Regions from separate parts of the Lysobacter fragariae genome, predicted to be linked through region 2. Evidence: predicted binding sites of a transcription regulator. Region 2 holds the regulator's gene; the other holds the start of a gene.
What was found. Region 2 encodes sigma-54, which starts transcription at its own class of promoters, with help from an activator protein. Its sites were predicted from a motif close to TGGCACGNGCNTTGC; they were not measured.
Positions count from the first base shown of each region.

Region 1 (8,717 bases), on a different contig from region 2:
GCGGCGCTGCAGCTCGCGATCGTCCATGACGTCCCGCTCCTTCGTGTTGGCCTAATCCATCCAACGCGCCGGATCGGGCAGCCCGGTCGCCTGCAACCGGACTGCCCGACGAACGGTGCCCGGCGACCGGCCCGACCGGGCCGGCCACGCGGACGCCGCGCCGCTCAGTTCTCGTACGCGGTTTCGCCATGCGAGGAGATGTCGAGGCCTTCGCGCTCGGATTCCTCGTTGACGCGCAGGCCGACGGTGTACTTCACGATCAGGAAGGCCACCAGCGCGACGCTGCCCGACAACGCCACCGTCACCAGCACGCCCTGCGCCTGGATCCACAGCTGCGCCGCGATGTCGTAATCCGGCAGCGCGGTTTCGGTGACGTAATCCCAGATGCCGGCGCCGCCGAGTTTCGGCGAAGCGAACACGCCGGTCAGCAGCGCGCCAAGAATGCCGCCGAGGCCGTGCACACCGAACACATCCAGTGCGTCGTCCGCGCCGAGCAATCGCTTCAACCCGCTCACGCCCCACAGGCACACCACGCCGGCGAGCGCACCGATGACCAACGCACCGCACAGACCGACGAAGCCGGCGGCTGGCGTGATCGCGACCAGGCCCGCGACCGCCCCCGAGGCCGCACCGAGCATCGACGGCTTACCCTTGCCGATCCATTCCACCGTGGTCCAGCCCAGCACCGCGGCGGCGGTCGCGAGGAACGTGTTGACGAAGGCCTGCGCGGCCACCGCATTGGCTTCCAGCGCGGAGCCGGCGTTGAAGCCGAACCAGCCGAACCACAGGATCGAGGCACCCACCATCGTCTGCGTCAGGTTGTGCGGCTTGATCGCCTCGCGGCCGTAGCCCACGCGCTTGCCGATGACGTAGGCGCCGACCAGGCCGGCGACAGCCGCGTTGATGTGCACCACGGTACCGCCGGCGAAATCCAGCGCGCCCTTGGCGAACAGATAACCCGATTGCGCCAGCACGCCCGGCACCGCGTCATTGCTGGTGAACGCATCCGGGCCCGGGAAGAACCACACCATGTGCGCCATCGGCGCATAGGCGAAGGTGAACCACAGCACGGTGAACACCAGCACGCCGGCGAACTTCACCCGTTCCGCGAACGCACCGACGATCAGTGCGCAGGTGATGCACGCGAACGCGCCCTGGAACACGAAGAACACCAGTTCCGGGATGTAGACGCCCTTGGTGAACGTCGCCGCCATCGCGCTGGCGGTGAGCCCGTTCGCGAACAACCGGTCCCAGCCGCCGATGAACGCGTTGCCGCCGGTGAACGCCAGCGAATAGCCGTACAGCACCCACAACACCGCCACCAGCGAGAACACCAGCAGGCACTGCATCAGCACCGACAGCACGTTCTTGCCGCGCACCAGGCCGCCATAGAACAGCGCCAGTCCCGGCAAGGTCATGAAGATGACCAGCGCCGAGCACACCAGCAACCAGGCGATGTCGCCCTTGTTCGCCACCGGTGCGGGCGCGGCTTCCTGCGCGAATGCGGCCAGCGGCGCTAATCCTGCCGCGACCCCGGCCGCGATGCCCAGCGCGCATCGGCGCAGCATCGTCCTGATGCGCGTCGTCGTGTTGTTATCCATCATTTTCCCGCGTTCGCGGGGTTCGATCGTCATCGTATGCATGTCGAATCTCGCTTGGGGTCAGAGGGCGTCGTCATCGAGCTCGCCGGTGCGGATGCGCACCGTGCGTTCGAGTGCCTGTACGAAGATCTTGCCGTCGCCGACCTTGCCGGTCCGCGCGGCGTTGGCGACCGCCTCCAGCGCCGCTTCCAGCGCGGCTTCCGTGACCGCGCATTCCACCTTGAGCTTGGGCAGGAAATCGACGACGTACTCGGCGCCGCGGTACAGCTCGGTATGTCCCTTCTGTCGACCGAAGCCCTTGACCTCGGTGACAGTGATGCCCGATACGCCGACGTCGGTGAGTGCTTCGCGCACCTCGTCGAGCTTGAACGGACGGATGATCGCGGTGATCAGTTTCATCGATCGGCTCCCATGGTTTTGCTGTTGCGTGGTTTTGCTGTGCGTGATTGCGTGAACGCGTGATTGGAGCGTGTGCAGGGAAACCGCTCAGAACGTTTTCGTGATCGTCAGCAGCACCGTCTCGCCGGCCAGCTTGTTGCCGTAGGCGTTGGTGTAGAACGGCTGGTCGGCGTCGGTGTCGGAGTACGCCAGCGCCGCGGAGAAACCGTTGTCGAAGCCCTTGGTCACGCCCACCTTCCATTCGGCGTATTCGGCGACGTCGTTGTTCTCGACCCACTGCTTTCCGCCATGGACGTTGAGCGTCCAGGTGGGCACGAATTCCCAGTTGGCGTTGAGGTCCAGGTAGCCGCTGCCGTCGGAGGCGGCGTAGCCGAACAGGTCGGTGACGGCGTAGGAGTACTTCGCACCCAGCGTGGTGTGGGCGAACGGGCCCGCGGTGACGCCGACGTAGAGCTCGGCGGTGTCGGCGCTGTTGAAGCCGGAGGGGAAATCGCCGGGATACGCGTAGTAGATCGCGCCGACGTCGAAGGCAACCTTGTCACTGAACTTGCCGCGATAGCCGCCGTAGACATCGAGCTCAAGACTGCTCGACACCGGAATGCCGGCGGCGGTGAGATCGGACAGCCAGCTGATGTTGCTGCCCCAGGTGCCGACGTACAGGCCGCTGTCGGCCGCGTATTCCAGGCCCGCCTGCAACGCGGGTTCCTGGTTGGTTTGCGAGACGCCACGGAAGACGTAATCGCTGGCGAGCGTCACCGAACCGGACGTGCCAGCGTTCGCCTCACTCGTGGCAACGAGGAAGAGCAGGGTCACGGCGATGGTCGTCGTCAGCGCTTTGGCGGCGCGGGTCATGACGACGGGCACTGCAGGCACGACAGTGGAAGCGGATGCTGCGGCTACGGTGGAACGGGCAACTGCGTAGTAACGATGCGACATGACTCAAGGCCTCTCATGGTTGGTGGCCCCTCCCCGGTCAATGGCTTCGTGGTGCGTGTTGCGTGCTTCCCTTCGGTAGCGCTCCGGATACCTGGCCTACGCAGTCCAGGCGCGCGACTGCCCGTGCGCCCTCGCGGGCGCCACAGTCGTTCCTGGTTACTGCGGGAGTGTTGCGACGTCGTGTTGCAGGTGTCGCTTCGCCCGTGCGCGGTGCGCCGGGACGGGGCCTTCAGCCGCCTTGTCGTGCTGTTGTTGTTGGAGACGTCAACAACAAGGCAATTCGCGCCGGTGGCGCTCGTGCTGCGGGCCCGGAACACGCCCCATGGCGCGGGCCACGGGGCGTTTGCTGCGCGCTCCCGCGACGCATGCGCGGGGAGCGTGTTGACGACTGCAGGCGGTTAGATCGTGTAGTACAGCTGGTATTCCAGCGGGTGGGTCGCGGCGCGGAACGCGGTGACTTCCTTCATCTTCAGCGCGATGTAGCCATCGATGAAGTCGTCGGTGAACACGCCACCGGCCTTGAGGAAGTCGCGGTCCTTGTCCAGCGCTTCCAGCGCCTGGTCCAGCGAGTGGCACACGGTCGGGATGCCCTTCTCTTCTTCCGGCGGCAGGTCGTACAGGTCCTTGTCGCTCGGTGCGCCCGGGTCGATCTGGTTCTTGATGCCGTCCAGGCCGGCCATCATCAGCGCGGCGAAGATCAGGTAGCCGGTGTTCATCGGATCGGGGAAGCGGATCTCGATGCGGCGCGCCTTCGGGTTGGCGACGTACGGAATGCGGCACGACGCCGAACGGTTGCTCGCCGAGTAGGCCAGCATCACCGGCGCTTCGTAACCCGGCACCAGGCGCTTGTAGCTGTTGGTGGTCGAGTTGGCGAACGCATTGATCGCGCGGGCGTGCTTGAAGATGCCGCCGATGTACCACAGCGCCATCTGCGACAGGCCGCCGTAGCCGTCGCCGGAGAACAGGTTGACGCCGCCCTTGGCGAGCGACTGGTGCACGTGCATGCCGCTGCCGTTGTCGCCGACGATGGGCTTGGGCATGAACGTCGCGGTCTTGCCGTTGCGGTGGGCGACGTTCTTGATGATGTACTTCATCGTCAGCAGGTCGTCGGCCTTCTTGGTCAGCGAGCTGAACTTGGTGCCGATCTCGCACTGGCCGGCATTGGCGACTTCGTGGTGGTGCACTTCGACTTCGATGCCGACCTGTTCCAGCGTCTTGCACATCTCGGCGCGGATGTCGTGCAGCGAGTCCAGCGGGGCGACCGGGAAGTAACCGCCCTTCACCATCGGACGGTAGCCGGTGTTGCGGCCGTCGTAGTCGCGACCGGAGTTCCAATGCGCTTCTTCGGAATCGACGTGGAAGAAGGTGTGGCCCATTTCATTGGCGAAACGGACGCTGTCGAAGATGAAGAATTCCGGTTCCGGACCGAAGAACGCCTGGTCGGCGATGCCGGTGGACTTCAGGTAGGCCTCGGCGCGCTTGGCGACGCCGCGCGGATCGCGCGAGTAGGCCTGCATGGTCGCCGGGTCGAGGATGTCGCAGGTCAGCACCAGGGTCGGATCGGCGGTGAACGGATCCAGGAACGCGGTCGACGGGTCGGGCAGCAGCACCATGTCGGACTCGTTGATGCCCTTCCAGCCGGAGATCGACGAACCGTCGAACATCTTGCCGTCTTCGAACAGCCCCGGCTCGATGATCGACTTGGGGAAGGTCACGTGGTGCTGCACGCCGCGCATGTCGGCGAAGCGCAGGTCGACGAATTCGACCTTGTGGTCCTTGATGAGTTTTTCGATGTTCTCGATCGACATGGCGGCTCCGGGAGGTGTGGATGGCGAAGGTTTGAAGCGGGACGAAGTCTGTTACGCAAGCGGCGTGCCAACGTTTTTGCGCCCCTAACCAATTGATTCAATTGGAGTAGAGTGGCTTGGCAATCGCAAACTGCACCATTTTGCGTCGCACGCAACCGTGGCGCACCTGAATGGTGCATCTGGTCGCGATTGCGGCCGGCCGCTACCCTTGCCGCTTGCGTCAGGTCCGGCGGTGCAGCTTGCGCCGGTTCCCGTGACACCGACATCCCTCCTGAGCCCGCTTCATGACCGACCCCGCTCTCGTCGACCTGCTTGCCGCCCTGCTGCTGGGCATCATCGAAGGCATCACCGAGTTCCTGCCGATCTCCAGCACTGGGCACCTGCTGATCGCCGAGCGCTGGCTCGGGCAGCGCAGCGACCTGTTCAACGTCGCCATCCAGGCCGGCGCGATCCTCGCGGTGGTGGTGGTCTACCGGCAGCGGCTGTGGCAGCTGGCAACGGGCTTTTTCAGCGATCACGCGAGCCGCGACTACGCCGGCAAGCTCGCGGTCGCGTTTGGCGTCACCGCGGTGCTGGGCGTGATCGTGAAGAAGCTCGGCTTCCAGCTGCCCGACACGGTCGACCCGGTGGCTTGGGCGCTGATCGTCGGCGCGGTGTGGATGGTCGGCGCCGAACACTTCGCCGCCAAGCGCGCGGCCGTGTTGGGCGAACGCGAGGCGATCACGTGGACGGTCGCCCTGCTGGTCGGTCTGGCGCAGGTGGTTGCGGGCGTGTTCCCGGGGACGTCGCGCTCGGCCGCGACGATCTTCGTCGCCCTCCTCGCCGGCACCACCAGCCGCGCGGCGGCGACGGAATTCGCGTTCCTGGTCGGCATCCCGACGATGTTCGCCGCCACCGCGTACGAACTGCTGGAAATGGCGGGCGACCCGCAGGCCGCGCCGGAGGACTGGGCGGTGCTGGGCGTGGCGTTCGTCGCGTCGGCGCTGACTGCGTTCGTCGCGGTGAAATGGCTGCTGCACTACATCCGCAGCCATCGGTTCACCGCCTTCGCGGTGTATCGCGTCGCGGTGGGCGTGGCGCTGCTGTTGCTGGTGCCCAACGGCGGCTGACGGTTCCGCGTCGCCGTGCCTTCATCGCCGCGGCGCGCGCTTGCGGCTATCGTCGCGACAAAACCACGGAGCCATGACGATGCTGATGCCCCGACTGACTGCCGCCTTCGCCACTGCGCTGCTGGTGGCGTGCACCACCGCATCCGGCAGCGGCGAAGCCACGCCCGGCGGCGACGCGACTGGCGCGCCGACGCACGCGGCGCGTCCCACGCTGGAAGGGCAGGCCTGGTCGCTGGTGCGCGCCAGCGATCGCAACGGCCAGGGCATCGCAGCGCTGCAACCGTTACCGGCGCGGCCGTTGCGGGTGGAATTCGCCGGCGGCCGCATCGCCATCGGTGGCGGCTGCAACCGCATCAGCGGTGGCTACGCGCAGCAAGGCGACTCGCTGCAGGTTTCGGCGCTGATGCAGACGAAGATGGCGTGCATGGATTCGCGGCTTATGAAACTGGACGACGCCATCTCGCAGCGCCTGCAGGGCGCGCTGCGCATGACCGGCGATGGCGCGTCGCTGCAGCTGCTGACCGCAGACGGCGAACGACTGGAATTCGCGGCGGCGCCGTAGCGTCACGCGACCGCGGTGCACGCGCCGCGTGGCGCATCATCGTTTCCCTGACGCTGGCATCAGCGAAGAATCGCTCGCCTGGCTCAGCTGCAGGCGGATGAAATGGCCGGGCGCGGCCTGTCTGGAGTGCGCCGAAGGTTCAGCGTTGCCTGCTCAACCCACCACCGCGGGATTGAGCGAATAGGTCCCGTGGATCGTCGCCTCGCCAAGCACGTGGCCGTGCATCGCACGCAGCGCGTCGGCGGCGGTGAAGCGCGCGGGCACGGCGAGCGTGGCGACGTCGAGCGCGAACAGGCGGAAGAAGTAACGGTGCAGGCGCAAGTCGTGCGGCGGCGGGAACGGGCCGTCGTAACCAAGCCAGTCGCCACCCATGTCGGCGTCGCCGGCGAACCAGCCGGTGTAGTCGTTCAGTCCCTGGCGACTACCGGCCGGTCCGGCGGGCTGCGCCTTGCCATGCGGCACGACGCCATCGCTGCAGCTGCCCGCCGCAATCTCGCGCACGTCGGCGGGAATGTCGACCATGGCCCAGTGGGTGAAATCGGTGCGCGGCTGATCGGCGGGAATCTGCGCGCCGCTGGCATCGGTGGGCACGTCCGGATCGATGCACAGCAAGGCGAAGGAACGCGTGCCGGCGGGCACGTCATCCCACGCCAGGTGCGGATTGCGGTTGGCGGCAAAACCGAAGCCGTCGCCGCTGGGCTGGCCGGCGGCGAATTGCGCGGGAATACGCTGGCGGTGTTCGAAGCTGTCGCTGCGGATCTTCATGCTCGTCCCCGGCTCCCTGCGTGATCAGGCCCTGGCGGACGCCACGCGGCATGCGTGTGGCGTCCGGATTTTCGTGCACCGCGACCGCGGCGACCCGTTGCGAAGCGGGTCGGCGCGACCTCAGTTTTCCGGATAGCCCAGGCGCACCGCCACCGGCGTGAGCAGCGCGAAGGCTTCCGCCAGCGGCTGCGCGAACGTGCGCCAGTGGCCTGCACCGAAGCGCTGCGTGCCGAATGCGTTGGCCGGCGCCGGCGGCAGCTCCAGGCCCAGGGTCGTGTTCACCATCTGCGCCAATGCCTGCGGATTGCGCTCGATGTCGTCCAGCGGGATCAGCGCGTTCTGCAGTTGCTTGCCTTCGTACAGGTCGGCGATCTGTCCCAGCATCTGCGCCATCCAGGTCGCGCCGGCGAGCGGCGATTCCAGTGCGAACGGCGTCGCCGCGCCCCAGGCCAGCCAGTCGAGCAGCATGTCGCGCGGGTCGCGCAGGCCGACCATCAGCAGCGCCTCGGGCAGGTGCGGACGCAGCGCCTGCAGCAGGGCGTTATCCCACCACAGCAGCCAGTCGAAGACCGGACCGCCGGTGTTGCCGCGTGCCGGCAGTGCCGCGCGCCACTGGCTGACCATGAAGCCGCCGTCGAGCGTGCCGTCGCGCAGTTCCTGCGCGGTGCCGTAGCGCTGCAACGGATCGCGCGGCGGTTGGGCGCTGGTGCGATCGACGAACAGCGGCGCACCGCCGGCGGACAGGGTGGCGGCGATGGCTTCCACGCGCGAACCCGGCGGACCCCACAGCAGCAGCACGCCCGGGGTGCCTTCGGGGACGTCGGCCAGCGGCGGCAATTCGACATCGGTCGGCGGCACGCTCAACGGCGGCAGCGGCAGGCGCTCGGCGACGACTTCGGCCTGTAGCTCCACCCAGGTGGCGACCGCGGCGACTGGATCGCCAGCCAGGTCCTGGCAGCGGCCCAGCAGCTGGCGGGTGGCGCGGCGCAACGAGATGTCGTTGGTCTTGGCCAGCATGCCTTCGACATGGACGACGGCTTCCTTGGGGTCGCGGCGCAGCAGGATGTCGACGATGCGCAGCTCGGCCGAGCTGCGGCCCGGATCCAGCGCGGCCACCTGGTAGGCGATCGCGTCGGCCAGTTCGGTTTCGCCCTTCTGGTCGTGGATGGTGGCGCGGGCTTCAAGCGCGGGGATGTGGTCGGGCATCGCCTTCAACCAGCGCTCCACCACGTCGGTCGCGCCATCGCCGGCGAAGGGTTCGAACAGCAGGCGCGCGCGCCACAGCGCGTTGCTGGTCGGGCGCTGGGCGAGCGCCGATTCCAGCGCCGTGCGCGCACCGTCGATGTCGTTGCCGTAGCGCCAGGCGTCGACCAGGCCTTCCAGCGTCGGGAGGTCATCGGGATCGCGCTCGAACGCCGCCAGCAACGGCGGCAGGGCGCGCTCCGGGCGGCCGGCCTCGATTTCCAGCCGGGCGTAGGTGCGGCGCAGGCCGGGCGTGGCTTCTTCACTGCGCACCAGCGTGGCCAGGCTGTCGGCG
Region 1 covers NZ_BAAGXP010000011.1:77,175-85,891, forward strand. The annotation lists gene ACYVD7_RS11260 (M15 family metallopeptidase) at 1-27, opposite strand, end outside; gene ACYVD7_RS11265 (ammonium transporter) at 165-1,568, opposite strand; gene ACYVD7_RS11270 (P-II family nitrogen regulator) at 1,662-2,000, opposite strand; gene ACYVD7_RS11275 (TorF family putative porin) at 2,088-2,852, opposite strand; gene glnA (type I glutamate--ammonia ligase) at 3,335-4,744, opposite strand; gene ACYVD7_RS11285 (undecaprenyl-diphosphate phosphatase) at 5,029-5,853, shown strand; gene ACYVD7_RS11290 (META domain-containing protein) at 5,933-6,415, shown strand; gene ACYVD7_RS11295 (YbhB/YbcL family Raf kinase inhibitor-like protein) at 6,569-7,180, opposite strand; gene ACYVD7_RS11300 (tetratricopeptide repeat protein) at 7,301-8,717, opposite strand, start outside.
Region 1: glnA (type I glutamate--ammonia ligase) is a predicted target of sigma-54. The motif match lies at 4,800-4,814, and genes of this name have one in related genera.

Region 2 (8,717 bases):
ACAAGGAGGAAGTGCTGTGGCTGGTGGATGACCTGCCCGTGCCGGCGCGGATCCTGCGCCGCAAGGACGGCGCCGACGAGATGGACCTGCGGTTGAAGTCGATGCGCTGAGCGACGACCTGGCAATACAAAAAAGCCCCGCGATGCGGGGCTTTTTCGTTATCGGCACAACGTTGCCGCGTCAGCTGATGCGGCGGATCCTCGCGCCCAGTCCCGACAGCTTCTCCTCGATGTTCTCGTAGCCGCGATCGAGGTGGTAAATGCGGTCGATCGTCGTTTCGCCCTCGGCGACGAGGCCCGCCAGGATCAGCGACGCCGACGCACGCAGGTCGGTCGCCATCACCGGCGCGCCGCTGAGCTTGGGCACGCCGCGCACCACGGCGGTGTGGCCGTCGACGCGGATGTCGGCGCCCAGTCGCAGCAGTTCGTTGACGTGCATGAAGCGGTTTTCGAAGATCGTCTCGTTGATCACGCCGACGCCTTCGGCGACGCAGTTCATCGCCATGAACTGCGCCTGCATGTCGGTCGGGAACGCCGGGTGCGGCGCGGTGGTGAGGTTCACCGCTTTCGGGCGACGCCCGCGCATGTCGAGGGTGATGCGGTCGCCGTCGACGGTGATCTCGGCGCCGGCTTCGGTGAGCTTGTCGAGCACCGCGTCGAGCGTGTCCGGACGGGTCTTGCGCGCGGTCACGCGGCCGCCGGTCATCGCGGCGGCGACCAGGAAGGTGCCGGTTTCGATGCGGTCGGCCACGACAGCGTGCTTGCCGCCGTGCAGGCGTTCGACGCCCTCCACCACGATCCGGCCGGTGCCCGCACCTTCGATCTTCGCGCCCATCGATTTCAGGCATTCGGCCAGGTCGACGATCTCAGGCTCCATCGCGGCGTTTTCCAGCACGCTGGTGCCTTGGGCCAGGGTCGCCGCCATCAGCACGTTCTCGGTCGCGCCGACGCTGACCATCTCGAACACGTGGCGCGCGCCCTTCAGCCGCTTCGCGCTGGCCTTGATGAAACCGTGGTCGACGCTGATGTCCGCACCCAGCGCCTGCAGGCCCTTGATGTGCAGGTCGACCGGACGCGAGCCGATCGCGCAGCCGCCGGGCAGCGACACTTCGGCATCGCCGTACTTGGCCAGCAGCGGGCCGAGCACCAGCACCGACGCACGCATGGTCTTGACCAGCTCGTAGGGCGCGACGTGGCTGTTGACGCTGCGCGGGTCGACGATGACGCCGCTCTCGCTGCCCTTGCCGATCGTGCCCTGGTCGATGGTGATGCCCGCGCCGAGCCCTGCAAGCAGCTTGGCCGTGGTCACCACGTCGTGCAGGTGCGGGACGTTGCTGATCTCGACCGGTTCGTCGGCCAGCAGGGTGGCGCACAGGATCGGCAGCACCGCGTTCTTGGCGCCGGAGATCTGGACTTCACCATTGAGCGGCTGGCCGCCTTCGACAACGATCTTTTGCATGGGTTTTCCCGGGGTGAACCATCCGTGGAGTACGTAGGGCGGGTCTCGACCCGCCATTTGGCCGCATGAGCCATCTGTCAGCAGTGGCCAAATGAACCATTTGGCCGAGTGAAGGATTTGCCGGCGTTAACAAAGCGCGGCGGGTCGAGACCCGCCCTACGCTTCCTCAGGAGTGACGGTCTTCAGCGCCAGCGCGTGGATCTCGCCGCCCATGCGGTCGCCCAGCGTGGCGTACACCAGCCGGTGGCGGGCCAGCGGCAGCTTGCCGCGGAAGGCTTCGGCCACGACGGTGGCTTCGAAATGCACGCCGTCGTCCCCGCGCACGTCCGCGCGAGCGCCCGGAAGGCCCTGTTCGATCAGTTGGCGGATGGTGTCGGCGTTCAAGTCGGTCTGTTCCGGAGGTGCGACGGCACCGTGCGGGCATCGCACGGCACTTTGCGCATAAAATGAATGGATTAGCCTAACGGAAAGGCCCCCGGCCTTAAATGGCAACCTCCGAAATGGCGACTTCGCCCCAGCCCCACCCTTTCGACGCCACCGCCCTGGCCGACAGCGGCCGCCGCGTGTTCGCCATCGAGGCCCAGGCCCTGGCCGCCGTGGCCGCGCGCCTGGACGGCGAGTTCTCCGCTGCCTGCCGGCTGATGCTGGAGGCCCGCGGCCGCGTGGTCTGCACCGGGATGGGCAAGTCCGGCCACATCGCGCGCAAGATCGCCGCGACGCTGGCCTCGACCGGCACCCCGGCCTTCTACGTCCACCCCGGCGAAGCCGCCCACGGCGACCTGGGCATGATCACCGACGCCGACGTCGTCCTGGCCCTGTCCTACTCGGGCGAAAGCGACGAGATCCTGCTGCTGCTGCCCGTGCTCAAGCGCCAGGGCAACAAGCTGATCACGATGACCGGCCGGCCCGGCTCCTCGATGGCGCGCGAGGCCGACGTCCACCTCGACGTCAGCGTGCCCGCCGAAGCCTGCCCGCTGGCGCTGGCCCCGACCTCCAGCACCACCGCCTCGCTGGCGATGGGCGATGCGCTGGCGGTGGCACTGCTGGACGCGCGCGGCTTCACCGCCGACGACTTCGCCCGTTCGCACCCGGCCGGTGCGCTCGGCCGGCGCCTGCTGCTGCACATCGCCGACGTCATGCACGCCGGCGACGACGTTCCCCGCGTGGGCGCGGACGCCACGGTCAGCGAAGCGCTGGTCGAGATGAGCCGCAAGCGGCTGGGAATGACCGCGATCGTCGACGGCGACGGCAAGCTGCTGGGCCTGTACACCGACGGCGACCTACGCCGCACGCTGGACGACGACCGCTTCGACCTGCGCGCCACCCGCATCGTCGAAGTAATGACGCGCACGCCCAAGACGATCGGTGCAGACGCCCTGGCGGTGGAGGCGGCGCAACTGATGGAAGCGCACAAGATCGGCGGATTGCTGGTCGTCGACAACGAGCACCGCGTGGTCGGCGCACTGAACATTCATGACCTGTTGCGGGCAAGAGTGGTCTAACGACACACCCTGTAGCGCTGGGCTCGCCCGGCACGCGTTCCCAACCGATGCGACGTGCCGAACAGCTCGTCGCTACAAACAAGACCCACATGCCCTACAGCCACCTCAACGACTACCCCGCCGACATCCGCGAACGCGCCCGCCGCATCAAGCTGGCGTGCTTCGATGTCGACGGCACGCTGACCGACGGCCGGCTGTACTTCGACAGCAATGGCGGGGAGATCAAGGCGTTCCACGTGCATGACGGCCAGGGCCTGGTGCTGCTGCGCAAGTCGGGCATCCATGTCGCCTTCGTCACCGCGCGCGCCAGCGCGATCGCCGAGCAGCGCGCGGGCGAACTCGGGCTGGAAGCGCATGTCGGCGTCAAGGACAAGCTCGCCTGCGTGCACGCGATCGCGACGCGGCTGGGCATCGGCCTGGACGAAGTCGCCTTCATGGGCGACGACCTGCCCGACCTGCGCGTGATGCTGCAGGTCGGCCTGTCGGTCGCCCCTACTAGCGCGCACCCGTGGGTACGCGAGCGCGTGCAGTGGCGCACGGCCGCGCACGCGGGGCACGGCGCGGCGCGCGAATTCTGCGATCTGCTGCTGGCAGCGCAGGGCCACGCCGAGGCACTGCTCGCGCAGATCACCGCAGTGGAAGGCGAACGCATCGAGGGCAAGGCATGAGCTGGCGTGGACTGGTCACGATCCTGCTGATGGTCGGCGCGGTCATCAGCGCCTGGTCGGTGTGGAAGGAGAACCGCAAGGAAGCCGTCGCCACGACCACGTCCGCGCGATCGGATTACGTACTGGTGGATTTCGAGCTGGTCTCGCTCAATCCGCAGGGCAAGGAATCTTTCACCCTGCGCGCACCGCACCTGGCCCGCGATCCGTCGAAGAAGACAATCGATGTTGCGACGCCGCTGTTCCTGATTCCGCCCGGCGCCGACAACAGCGATGCCTGGCAGGTCCGCTCCAAGTCGGCCTGGGTCAGCGAGGGAGGCGATGAAGTGCGCCTGCGCGGCAACGTCAAGGGCGTCAGCGAAGGCGCCGGCGTGCCCACCACGCTGGAGACGCAGGAGCTGAATGTTTTCCCCGAAGCCAAGCGCGCGGCCTCCCCGACCAAGGTCGTGATCACCCGACCCGGCTCTATACTGAGCGGCCGCGGCCTCAAGCTCAGCCTGGCCACGAAGAAATACTCGTTCAATTCCGAGGTCCACCACGTCTATGTCCCGAACCGCTAAGCGCACTGTCGCCAGCACTGCTGCCGTCATCGCCGCCGTGTCCCTGCTGGCCTGTGCAGGCGCGTGGGCCCGGTCCTCGGACCGTGGCCAGCAGATGGCCATCGACGCCGGCGCCACCGACGGCACGCTCGACGACCGCCAGCCGACCGTGCTGTCGCAGGGCGTGACGATCGACCAGGGTTCGCTGCATATCGAATCGGCCAGCGCCACCGTCAGCACCCGCGGTGGCGACCCGGTCCGCGCCGTTCTGACCGGCAGCCCGGTCAAGCTCAAGCAGCTGCTCGACGACGGCACGCCGATGAGCGCCACCGCGAGCCGCGTCGACTACGACCTCGTCAACGAGATCGTGATCTTCACCGGCGCGGTCAACATCGTGCAGCCGCGCGGTTCTTCGTCGGGCGAACGCTTCACCTACAACATGAAGACTGGCCAGGTCAGCGGTGGTGGCGACGGTGGTCGCGTCAAGATCCTGATCAACCCGCGCAACAAGGCGGCCGCACCTGCGAAGCCTGCCGCTACAAAGCCTGCTCCTGCCAAACCCACGCCGACCAAAAAGCCGGGAGCGAACTGATGCTGGTCGCCAAGGGCCTGCGCAAGGCCTACCGCTCGCGCGAAGTGGTCCGCGACTTCGCATTGACGCTCGACGCCGGTGAAGTCGTCGGATTGCTCGGCCCCAACGGTGCCGGCAAGACGACGTGCTTCTACATGATCGTCGGTCTGGTGCCGGCCGATCATGGCCAGATCGTCCTCGATGGCAAGGACATCACCGCCGAGCCGATGTACGCCCGCGCCAAGTACGGCGTGGGTTACCTGCCGCAGGAACCTTCGGTGTTCCGCAAGCTCAGCGTCGCCGACAACATCCGGTTGGTGCTCGAGCTGCGCAGCGACCTCAGTCGCGCGCAGGCCGAACGCGAACTGGCCAGCCTGATGGAAGAACTCCAGATCAGCCACGTCGCCGACCAGATCGGCGCGAGCCTGTCCGGCGGTGAACGCCGCCGCGTCGAAATCGCCCGCGCGCTGGCCGCCAAGCCGCGCCTGATGCTGCTGGACGAACCCTTCGCCGGCGTCGACCCGATTTCCGTCGGCGAGATCCAGCGCATCGTGCGCCATCTCAAGAACCGCGGCATCGGTGTGCTCATCACCGACCACAACGTGCGCGAGACGCTGGGCATCTGCGACCGCGCCTACATCCTCAACGAAGGTGCCGTGCTGGCACAGGGCGCACCCGACGCACTGCTGGCCAACCCGGATGTGCGTCGCGTCTACCTGGGCGACACATTCCGCCTGTGACATCGGTCCCGGAACCTGTCCGGGGCAAAAAATCCAGCATCGACGCACCGTGCAACGCGGTGCATGATGGCCGTGCCCTACCGGCCGTCGGTACCCCCGGACCACGTTCGAAACACTCATGAAGCCCCGCCTCCAGGCCTCGCTAGGACAGCAGCTGGTGATGACGCCGCAGTTGCGTCAGGCCATACGCCTGCTGCAGCTGTCCGCGGCCGAACTCGAAACCGAGATCGCTGAAGCGGTCGAGAGCAATCCGTTGCTGGACTGGACCGAAACCGGCGGCGCCGGCGATGGCCAAGACACGCCCGCTACGGGTGAACCGGTGGCCGAACCGTCGTTCGAGACCCTGCCCCCCGGCGAGACCGAGGCTGACTGGGGCCCTGGCGATGGCGAAGCCTGGTACGAACGCACCGGCCCTGCCGACATGGACGAGGACGTCCCCGGCGCCGACCAGGTCGCCGAAGACGAGACCCTGCACGACCACCTCCTGTGGCAGCTGCACCTCAGCCCGTTGTCGCCGCGCGATCGCATCATCGGCGTCACCCTGATCGAGGCCATCGAAGACGACGGTTACCTGCGCGAATCGCTGGAAAGCATCGCCGACACGCTCGGCCCGCAGGTCACCGCCGGCGTCGACGAGATCCTGACCGTGCTCCACCAGGTGCAGCGCTTTGATCCGGTCGGCACCGGTGCGCGCACGCTGGGCGAATGCCTGCGCCTGCAACTGGCGACGCTGCCCGACGACACCCCCGGCAAGGCCCTGGCGCACACGCTGGCGAACGGACCGCTGGAGCGCCTGCCACGCGTGGGTGCGGCGGGCCTTGCGGCGGAGATGAAGCTCGATGCCTGTGAGGTCGAAGTCGCCGTGCAGCTACTGCGTTCGCTCGACCCCAAACCCGGCCTGCAGGTGGGCGCGATCACCAATGACACCTACGTCGCGCCGGACGTGGTGATCTGGCGCCAGCACGGCCTCTGGCGCGTGGCGCTGGCCGACAGCATGCGTCCGCGCATCAGCATCCATCGCGGCTACGAAGGCATGATCCGCCATGCCAGCACCTCCGATGCCAACTACCTGCGCGGGCACCTGCAGGAGGCGCGCTGGCTGCTCAAGAGCCTGGAAGCCCGCGGCGAGACCCTGCTCAAGGTGATGCGTTGCCTGTTGCACCAGCAGGCGGCGTTCCTGGAGTTCGGCGACAGCGCGCTGCGCCCGCTGACCCTGCGCGAAGTCGCCGCGGAAATCGGCCTGCACGAATCCACTGTCTCGCGCGCCGTTTCGCGCAAGTACGCGCGTACACCGCGGGGCACCGTGCCGTTGCGCTCGTTCTTCGCGTCGGGGATCGATACCGGCGCCGGCGGCGAAGCCTCCAGCACCGCCATCCAGGCAATGATCCGCCAGCTGATCGACGCCGAAAATCCACGCAAACCGCTCTCCGACGCGCGCCTGGCCGAGTCCCTCAAGGCCACCGGCGTCCCCGTCGCCCGCCGCACCGTCGCAAAGTACCGCGAGGCGATGAGCATTCCGTCCTCACAGGACCGCATGCGGATATAGGGCGGGTCTCGACCCGCCATCAAGACACGCTGTGACGCGTCCCGCCGCGCCGCCGTGTTTGCCCATCGCGCGCAGTCCGTTACGCCCGCGAAAACGGGAGCAGGCGGGTCAAGACCCGCCCTACGCTGTCATATTGCAGGCCTGCGCCACCCGACGAACGGCACCGCCCCGCCAACGGTTGCGATCCATCGCCTCCGCCGCCTGCAACGCAACGGGATCGACTTCCGCCGGCCACGGTCCGACCGCCGATCCGTGCAGGCTGGCCGTTGCGCGGAAATGGCGACTTTTTCACCGCCTTGCTGGCCGGAAACGCAATTTTGCGTATCGTCCATTCAGTCGCCCATCCGCGCATTGCCACCCACAAAAAATAGGCGTTGAATGGGGTCACCCGTAACCAGTGATGTCAGGAGGTCAACGATGCGCATCGAAACCCACGGCCAGCAGATCGAAGTTACGGGCGCGCTGCGCGATTACGTCGAAAGCAAGCTGGCGCGACTCAAGCGCCATTTCGACCAGCCCTTCGATGTGCGCACCCAGCTGAGCCTGGACAAACCCGATCACAAGGCCGAGGCGACCATCACCATCTCCGGCCGCGTCCTCCACGCAGACGCCGCCGCCATCGACATGTACGCAGCGATCGACCTGCTCGCCGACAAGCTCGACCGCCTGCTGATGAAGCACAAGGAAAAGATCGTCGACCACCATCGCGGCGAGAGCCTCGCCCGTAGCGGCGAAGTCGGCTGAGGGCACCGCCCTCGCAAACCATGCCAGCACCAACGCCGCTCCGCAGCGCCCGTTTCCCGTCACCGGTATCCTTGGCAATCCGGTCACGACACGGGGCAGGCGGGGCGGCGGCATGAACCTGAGCATCAGCGCGGCACAACTGTTCGAACAACAACGCGAAAAGCTCGACCTGCGCTGGCTCGCGGGCGAGAAGGTCGGCACCCGGCGCATCCTGGAAGCCGTCGACACCGTGGCCCGGCGACCGTCGCTGGCGGGCTACCTCAACATCATCTATCCCAACAAGGTGCAGATCCTGGGCACCGAGGAACTGGCGTGGCTGGACGCGCTGGATCCGCGCCAGCGCTGGGACACCATCGTCAAGCTGATCGACTACCGCCCGCTGGCGCTGGTGATCAGCAAGGGCCAGTCCTGCCCCGACGACCTGCGCCGCCTCGCCGAGGAAAGCGAAACGCCGTTGTGGAGCTCGCCGCGCCGCGGCCATGAACTGCTGAACCACCTCCAGTACCACCTCGCGCGCAAGCTGGCGCCGCGGATCACGCTGCACGGCGTGTTCATGGAGATCTATTCGATCGGCGTGCTGATCACCGGCGAGTCCGGCGCCGGCAAGAGCGAACTGGCGCTGGAACTGGTCACGCGCGGCCATCGCCTGGTCGCCGACGATGCGCCGGAGTTCACCCAGATCGCGCCCGACGTGCTCGATGGCGCCTGCCCGGACCTGCTGCAGGACCTGCTGGAAGTGCGCGGACTGGGCGTACTGAACGTGCGCCAGATGTTCGGCGACACGTCGGTGAAGAAGAACAAGTACCTGCGGCTGATCGTGCACCTGACCAAGCCGGCGCTGGAACCACAGCCGGCCGGCATGGAGCGGTTGACCGGCGACCTGGGTTCGCGCCGCGTGCTGGACCTGGACGTACCGATGATCACCCTGCCCGTCATGCCCGGCCGCAACCTC
Region 2 covers NZ_BAAGXP010000001.1:111,171-119,887, forward strand. The annotation lists gene ACYVD7_RS00530 (DUF3108 domain-containing protein) at 1-110, shown strand, start outside; gene murA (UDP-N-acetylglucosamine 1-carboxyvinyltransferase) at 181-1,458, opposite strand; gene ACYVD7_RS00540 (BolA family protein) at 1,615-1,842, opposite strand; gene ACYVD7_RS00545 (KpsF/GutQ family sugar-phosphate isomerase) at 1,959-2,960, shown strand; gene ACYVD7_RS00550 (KdsC family phosphatase) at 3,050-3,628, shown strand; gene lptC (LPS export ABC transporter periplasmic protein LptC) at 3,625-4,185, shown strand; gene lptA (lipopolysaccharide transport periplasmic protein LptA) at 4,169-4,756, shown strand; gene lptB (LPS export ABC transporter ATP-binding protein) at 4,756-5,475, shown strand; gene ACYVD7_RS00570 (RNA polymerase factor sigma-54) at 5,594-7,021, shown strand; gene hpf (ribosome hibernation-promoting factor, HPF/YfiA family) at 7,439-7,765, shown strand; gene hprK (HPr(Ser) kinase/phosphatase) at 7,878-8,717, shown strand, end outside.